Regions from separate parts of the Frankia sp. CcI156 genome, predicted to be linked through region 2. Evidence: riboswitches for the same ligand, from Rfam matches in the RefSeq annotation. Region 2 holds a riboswitch; the other holds the start of a gene.

Region 1 (3,405 bases), on a different contig from region 2:
CTGGGGCATGGAGACGTCGATGACCGCCGATGCCTTCCCGTTGCGGACCGCAGTCGCCCRCACCGACTCCGGCGACCGGCGGATCTTCACCTGGTCGACCACCGAGCCGCCGCTGCACGCCCGCTACCGGCTGGAATGGAACTTCCGGGCCACCGTGCCGGAACGTGATCCGGCCACGGAGACCGGAACACGTCCCAGCGATCAGATGGCGGCCGTCGGCATCGTGCAGGAGGGTGAGGCGATCCTGCGGCAGCCGGCCCGCCCGTTCGCTCTGCCCAACGAGGCCGAAGACGCGCGCCGGGTCGTCGCCGAACTGTCCTCCGCCCTCGAACGGGTGTCCGCCCTGCACACCTTCGGCAAGGGCCTGGGCATCGCCGCGCCGCAGGTCGGCATCAACCGCGCCGCGGCGAYCGTGCGTACCGCGGGCGGCGACACGCTCACGCTGCTCAACCCCAGCGTCATCGAGACCTCCCGAGAGACCGACGAGCAGTACGAGGGCTGCCTGAGCTTCTTCGACGTCCGTGGCCTCGTCCCCCGGCCGCTGGAGCTGCACGTCGAACACACCGATATCGATGGCAACCGGCACATCACCGTCTATCGGCAGGGGCTGGYGCGGCTCGTCGCTCACGAGATCGATCACCTGCACGGTCAGCTCTACACGGATCGGATGCGGGCCGGAACCACACCGATCCCGGTGGAGCAGTACCGGGGTACCGGCTCGGCCTGGTCCTACAACCGCTGACCAACCCGAACGCACCCGCCCCGCGGGCGGCACGTCGGCATGCCGACGTGCCCACGTGCCGACGTGCCGACGGCGCAGCGCCGGGACCGGGTGTCCGACACGGACTGTTAGATCCGACATATGACATGGTTCCCTCGTGCCGTATAGTCCGGAAAGCAGGCGATAGGTGCGGGTCCGCCGGAACGTCGACACAGATTTTTTCGGAACCTGGTTAGAGACTGCCGGCAGCGGGTAGTGGAGGCTCGATCGCCACGCGGCGGAACAGATTCCCCACGCATCGCGTATTGTTTACCGTCAGCGTGACGACCCAGCCACGAACTGGGGATTTTCAGCCCACTGAACAACCTCTAGGATCGGGCGCGCACGCGGGCGCGAAACACCATTAAAAAGATCGGGACAAGTAAGTGGGGTGCACTGTGTRCATCCTCACGTACTCTTGTTTTTCCCGGGTCACTCTCAGCTATGTTCGTTGCCGTGCCGTCACCTGATGGCATGCGTCGGGCGGCACGCCGAATCCTGCCCCCGCTCGACGAGAATCAAACCTTTGGCAGGAGCGGGGGAACCAATTCCGGGCGCCGATAAAAGACGTCCTCGGGGTGAAGCCGCGATGCGCGGCCGGGCATTCCCAGCCCGAACCCGACAGCTCACCTCGCAGGCGTGGGGAAGGGCAACTCAATGTCCAACGCTCGTTCGCTCGCTCGTGGTCTCAACCGCATCAGGCTCGRTTCCCGGGCCTTGATCGCCGCCACCACTCTCGCGGCCTCGATCGGCGGTGGCCTCGCGCTGTCCCAACCGGCCAGCGCGTCGACGAACGCCGACCACTTCCTCTCCAAGGTGATCCCTTGTGAGTCCGGGGGGAACCCCCGCGCGGTCAACTCCATCGGCGCCGGCGGGTTGTTCCAGTTTCTGCCCAGCACCTGGCACGGGGTCGGCGGCAAGGGTCTGCCGCAGCACGCCAGCGTCGCCGAGCAGTGGCAGCGCGCCCGCATCCTGTACGCCCAGCAGGGGACGAGCCCCTGGTACGCCTCGAAGCCGTGCTGGGGTCACAAGATCTGAGCTGCCCGACTTCCCGCGCCAGCCTTCACCGTCCGCGCCCGGCCGGTACTGATCGGCGCGCGGTCAGCAGCCCCGTGTCCCGTCCGGGACACGGGGCTGCGCGCTACGTTTCCCGGTCACGGTTTCCCGGTCACGGCGACGTCGGCCAGCTCAACTTCCGCGGCCCCGCCCGGCGGAGACCCGGCGGACCCACCGATCGGCAGGCTCAGCCGATCCGACGGCGGCGGGCGATCTCGGCCAGCGTGATCCCGGCGGCCACCCCCGCGTTGAGGGACTCCACCGCACCCGCCATGGGGATCCGGACCCTCACGTCGCAGCGCTGCTCGACCAGCCTGGACAACCCGCGTCCCTCGGAACCGATCACCAGGACGAGGGGGTCGGTCGCCATCGTGAGCTCGTCGATGCTCACTTCACTGTCCGCGGCCAGACCGACAACGAACTGGCCGCCCGCCGCGTAGGAGACGAGCGTGCGGGCGAGGTTGGTGGCGCGCGCCACCGGCAGCCGGGCGGCAGCCCCCGCCGAGGTCTTCCAGGCCGCGGCGGTCACGCCGGCGGCCCTACGCTCCGGAACGACGACGCCGTGGGCACCGAAGGCGGCGGCCGAGCGCACCACGGCCCCGAGGTTGCGAGGATCGGTGACCCCGTCCAACGCCACCAGCAGACCCGGAGGGGACGAGCGCGCGCGGGCGAGGAGATCATCCGGATGGGCATACCGGAACGGCGGTACCACGAGGGCGAGACCCTGATGCGGAGCGGTGCCACACATCCGGTCGAGATCCGTGCGGCCGACGTCGGCCACGGCGATCCCGGCCCGCCCGGCGAGCCGGCGGGCGTCGGCGAGCCGCTCGTCGAAGTCCAGCCCGCCGGCGATGAAAAGGGTCGACGACGGTACCCCGGCCCGCAGCGCCTCGACCACCGCGTTGCGCCCGACCACCAGCTCGTCGCCCTCGGTCCGCCGTGGGCGCCCGGCCCCCGCGGAACCCCCCACGGCGCTCGGCCCGGTGGTGGCCGCAGCTGCGACGGCGCGGCCACCATCCCCGCGCCGGCCGGCGGCCGCTCGACCCCGCTCGGCTCCGGCCGAGGCGGAACGGGCCGCCGCAGCCGCCGCCGCACGACGCTGGGCGGGATGGCCGGGGCGCAGCTGCGCGGGCGGAGTGGCCCCACGGCCCTCCAGCGCCTTGCGGCCGTGACCGCCGCTGCCCGTGGAGGCCCCCTTGCGGTGGGAACCGGCCTTGGCGGCCCGACCGCCCTGACCGCCGCGGGCGATCCCGCTGTCCCGGCGAGCGGCGCCGGCCATCAGGACCACCGACCAGTACACGCCCGGGGAATGACCATGTGACCACGGTATACGGCGGACGACACCGGCGTGTCGGGGCGCGCTCGGCGAGAGCTCGGCGGGAACTCGGCGGAGGAGCTCTGCCATGGGCATACCTCGACATGGCCGTTTCCGGGGACCCGGCGCCCTATCCTGAGGGCCGGCAGGCCCACGGCCCGACCTGATGTGGTCCGGCCGCTCCTCACCGGCGTCAGGAGGGTCAGGTGCGCATCGTTCTTCCACCCGCCGCCGGGTGGTCGCGGGCCGAAGACCGCTGGTGCCCCATGGCGAA
Region 2 (4,750 bases):
ACTGGCCGAGTTCGCCCACCACGTCGCGAAGGCGTATCCGGTCAACATCGCCCTGCACACCGACCACTGCCCGGCCGACAAGCTTGACACCTACATCCGCCCCTTGATCGCGATCTCGAAGAATCGGGTGGCCCAGGGACGCGAGCCGCTCTTCCAGTCGCACATGTGGGACGGCTCGGCGGTCCCCCTCGAGGAGAACCTCAAGATCGCCGAAGAACTACTCGCGGACGCCGCCGCCGCGAAGATCGTTCTCGAGGTCGAGATCGGGGTCGTCGGCGGCGAGGAGGACGGCGTCGTCGGCGCGATCGACGAGAAGCTCTACACGACGCCGGAGGACATGTGGCGGACGGCCGAGGTGCTCGGCACCGGCGCGAAGGGGCGCTACCTGCTCGCCGCCACCTTCGGCAACGTGCACGGTGTGTACAAGCCCGGAAACGTCAAGCTACGCCCGACGATTCTGCACGAAGGACAGGAGTACGTCGCCAGGAAGCTCGGGCTGCCAGCCGGCGCGAAGCCGTTCAACCTCGTCTTTCACGGCGGTAGCGGGTCGGCTCTCACCGAAATCCGCGAGACCCTCGACTACGGGGTGGTCAAGATGAACGTGGACACGGACACCCAGTACGCATTCACCCGCCCCATCGTGGACCACGTGTTCAAAAACTATGACGGCGTTCTCAAGGTGGACGGTGAGGTCGGCGTGAAGAAGGCGTACGACCCGCGTACCTACGGAAAGCTCGCGGAGAGCAGCATGGCGGCCCGCGTCGCCCAGGCGTGTGAGGACCTCCGTTCCGCCGGCACCAGCCTCGGGCGGGCATAGTCGGGCCCAGGAGCGCACGCCGGCTGGCGGGATCGGTTCGTCGGATACCGGCCGCTTGTCCGCCGGCCGGCGGACAAGCGGACAGATAGCCGCCGGCCGCGAACGGGCAACCGAGCAACCGCCGCCGCTCGTCCGAGGACATTCTCCGGACCCCTCGGTCCGACCCTCTCCATCATTTCCGGCGGACGGAACGACCGGCACGCGGCGGACATCCGACCCGCCCCGGTCCGATGCACGACCCGCCGATTTCCCGTACTATGCCGGCCCGCGCGGTCCCCCGGTCGCTCCGACGGCTGGGGGACCACTGTTTAGCGGGCGCGGCATCCCGCTCCTCGCGTAACGCCGCCCCCGCCGGCAACCAGCAGGTTTCGGCCAAATGAGCGGACACGCACCGGACCTTCGGTAACCGTTCACCTACCGCCCCACCCCCAGGGAACCCCTTCGCCCACTGTGGTGATCCGACGGGCGCTTTTCACAGTCGGTGTCCGATTGAATCCGCCGTGTGCAAAAATCACAACGCCGCAAGTTACCGCCCGATTTCCGTTGTTTTTCTCACAAAAACAGGCTTCAATGGACGAAGCGTAGTATCAGGCCGATCACTCGCGTCGATCTCGTAGCAGGGCCGTCACGCCTTTGTCGACATGTCACGCATCTGGCCTGATGTGGGACTCTCCGCTCATCGTCGACCATCGGCAAACAGGGTGATCGGCCGAGCACAAATGCCTCCGCACGCCGTACCGCCAGGTTGATGAGCGGGCGCGCACGCGCGATACCAGGCCGCCAGTTCCTACTCAAGCAGGCGCGCCGAGTGTGCTCTTTTTCACGCACCCTATTCAATGCTTGGCGACTCGCCGGGCGGCGTGGTTATGGTTTTCGCCGTGCCCGGCAACAACGTCGGGCATTCGTCGGGCGGCACGCCGAATCCTGCCCCTGGCCGACGATTTCTCGAACCGGGCGGCAKGAACGGGGGACCCATCTCCGAGTATCGAAAGGATTCGATGCTCTCGGGGTGAAGCCATGTGCGACGACCACCCGGAAAGGTATTTCCGGTGCGGCTTCCGTCTCCAGGGATCCCTGGCACGGCCGGGCAGTTCCCAGCCCGAATCCGACAGCTCACCTCGCAGGCGTGGGGAAGGACCACAAGACATGTCCGACGCACGTATCAGTGGCCGACAATGCCGCGCCGGTACCCGCAGCCGGGCCCGGGCCCTCGTGGTCGCACCAGTACTCGCGGCGGCGGTGGGCGGCACCTTCGCGCTCAGCCAGCCGGCCGATGCGGCCACCACCTGGACGGGCCTGCGGCAGTGCGAGTCCGGCGGTGACTACACGACCAACACCGGCAACGCGTACTACGGCGCTTACCAGTTCTCCGCCAGCACTTGGCACAGCCTCGGCTACGGCGGTCTGCCGCACCAGGCTTCCCCGGCCGTCCAGGACGAGGCCGCGCTCAAGCTCGCCCGACGGTCCGGCTTCGGCCAGTGGCCGGCCTGTGGCYGCGGGATGGGCGCCGACCAGCTCGCGGGCGGCTCGTCGAGCTCCTCGGGCCAGGCCTCGCGCACGACGGAACGCCGCGAGCTGACGGTCAGCCCCATCTCCATGAGCACCCCCGTATTCACCCGTAACCTGACGACCGCACTGGCCAGGCAGGTACGTGACGACGTGCGGGCCTGGCAGGCCCGCGTCAACCATCTGGGCTATCCGATCACGATCGACGGCCGCTACGGACCACGCTCCGCCGCAGTCGCCCGCGCCCTGCAGGCCGCCAAGGGACTCGCCGTCGACGGCATCGTCGGCCCGGCGACCTGGCGGGCCACCTTCCGCTGATCCTCCCCATCAGCCCCATCAGCTCCATCAGCTGATCCATTCGCTCCGCCCCCGTGGCGGAGGGACGACCGCCGCGGGAACCGGACATCCCACCCCGGCGACACCGGTCAGGGGATCTCACCTCGACGACGGGCTGGCCCGACCTGTCTCCGGACGATCTCCGGTTGACGGCCCGTACGGGCCGGCCCGTACAACCCACCACCAGCATCACCAGGACCGCACCCTGACCGGCCTCCGGCAGGGCCGATCTTCGGCAGAGCCGATCTTCGGCAAGGCCGACGAGGAACAGCAGGACCAGCGAGCCACCTGCGGAACCTGTATGGAAGTGGCACGATTCGCGCGATCCTCACTGGTTACTCCGGACCACCCCGGTTTGCGCTCCATGAGCGGTTCTCGCTAGAGTGCCRCTCACTCGCCTCGTCGGCGAGGCCGCCCGGACGGACGCCGAGTCCTGCCCCCGTACGAGCGGCCGGAACGAACATCGACCGCAGCGGGCAGGAGTGGGGGACCCACATTTCGGGCGCCGCAAGCGGCGTCCTTGGGGTAAAGCCGGTGCGTCCCGGCCCATGGTGGAGAGCGGTTCCCACCCGGGGTCGGATCCTCCGGCCGGGCCATCCCAGCCCGCACCCGACAGCTCACCCCGCAGGCGACGGGATTGGACTGACATGCCCTCTGGGCGTCGTGGCGGCAGACATCGAGCACCGCAGGCCCCATCGCCCGCCGGTCGCATCCTGCGCACCACCGGCGCGGTCACGGCCATCGTCGGCAGCGGCCTCGCGGTCACCGCGGCTCCGGCGGGCGCGGCCACCTCCGACGACTTCGCCAAGCTCCGCCAATGCGAGTCCGGCGGCAACTACGCGGTCAACACCGGCAACGGCTTCTCCGGTGCCTACCAGTTCGACGACCAGACCTGGCACGGGCTCGGGTACTCCGGCCGCCCGTACCAGGCATCGCCCGCCACGCAGGACGAGGCGGCCGCGAAGCTCTACAACCAGCGGGGCTGGCAGCCATGGCCGTCCTGCTCGGTCAAGATGGGCCTGACCAACAACGGCCCGGCCAGTGTCCCGGGCGGCTCCGGTGACGTCATCCAGCAGGCCATCACCCCGGTGGAACCCCCCATGACGCTGGACCGGGCCCGCCGGGAGATGGGGGACGGCTCGTTCAGGGGCACGGTCCTCGACGCGTCCCTCAGCGACGACGTTCGCCCGGACGCCTTCGTCTGGCAGGACAGGATGCGTCAGAAGGGCTTCGTACTCACCRTCGACGGCAAGTTCGGACCGCAGTCGCAGGGCATCGCCGCGCTGTACTCGTACCTCACCCGGGTGAGCGACGGTCAACCCGGGGTCGTCGGCCAGAATCTGTGGAACGTCAGCGTCAGGGCCTGACCGACCGGTCACCGTGCGCGCAGGGCAAGCGCGTCCGGGGTGACCTCCATGACGTGTGCGGCCGGTCGTCGGGCAGGATGCACTCATGACGACGCCGTCCACCTCGGGAAAGCCCAACCTGCTCTCCGGTCCGCCGCCGACGCTCCTGCCCTCCGACGCGGCCGCGACCGATGCGCTGGTCGCCGGTGATCCGCCGGATGCCGTCGCCGCCCGGCTGCCCGCGTTCAGCGTGCCTTGGGCCGCGCTCGCCGAGCTCGCGCTCACCGGCGGACGACCCGTCGAGGCCTATGCCTACGCCCGCACGGGCTATCACCGCGGCCTCGACGCCCTGCGCCGCTCGGGCTGGAAGGGCAACGGGCCGATCCCCTGGTCACACGAACCCAACCGCGGGTTCCTGCGTTCGCTCGCCGCTCTCGGTCGGGCGGCCGCGGCCATCGGGGAGGCCGAGGAGGCCACCCGCTGCCGGACGTTCCTGGCCGACAGCGATTCCGTCGCTGCCAGTGAGCTCGGCTTCACCTGACAGTGAGTTCATCAGGCCGCGTCGGTGGTGGAGACCAGCGAGGATGCCGCAGCCGGCCCCACGACCCCGCCATCCCTAGTAACCTCGCCCGGTGCCTGCTCTTGTCCTCATCGGTGCCCAGTGGGGCGACGAGGGAAAAGGAAAGGCGACCGACCTCCTGGGCGGCGCCGTCGATTACGTCGTCCGGTACCAGGGTGGCAACAA

What was found. A riboswitch is a leader RNA that binds a small molecule or an ion and turns the genes downstream of it on or off. The one in region 2 is predicted to bind cyclic di-AMP.
Region 1: linked by a shared signal. The riboswitch ahead of CcI156_RS01540 (transglycosylase family protein) and the one ahead of CcI156_RS02155 (transglycosylase family protein) in region 2 are both predicted to bind cyclic di-AMP.

Annotation. Positions count from the first base shown of each region.
Region 1 is NZ_MOMD01000002.1:22,688-26,092, forward strand. It holds gene CcI156_RS01535 (peptide deformylase) at 1-742, shown strand, start outside; cyclic di-AMP (ydaO/yuaA leader) riboswitch at 1,240-1,415, shown strand; gene CcI156_RS01540 (transglycosylase family protein) at 1,418-1,798, shown strand; gene rlmB (23S rRNA (guanosine(2251)-2'-O)-methyltransferase RlmB) at 2,004-3,095, opposite strand; gene CcI156_RS01550 (hypothetical protein) at 3,338-3,405, shown strand, end outside.
Region 2 is NZ_MOMD01000003.1:130,061-134,810, forward strand. It holds gene fbaA (class II fructose-bisphosphate aldolase) at 1-817, shown strand, start outside; cyclic di-AMP (ydaO/yuaA leader) riboswitch at 1,723-1,957, shown strand; gene CcI156_RS02150 (transglycosylase family protein) at 1,964-2,641, shown strand; cyclic di-AMP (ydaO/yuaA leader) riboswitch at 3,115-3,304, shown strand; gene CcI156_RS02155 (transglycosylase family protein) at 3,307-4,026, shown strand; gene CcI156_RS02160 (DUF3151 domain-containing protein) at 4,112-4,546, shown strand; gene CcI156_RS02165 (adenylosuccinate synthase) at 4,638-4,750, shown strand, end outside.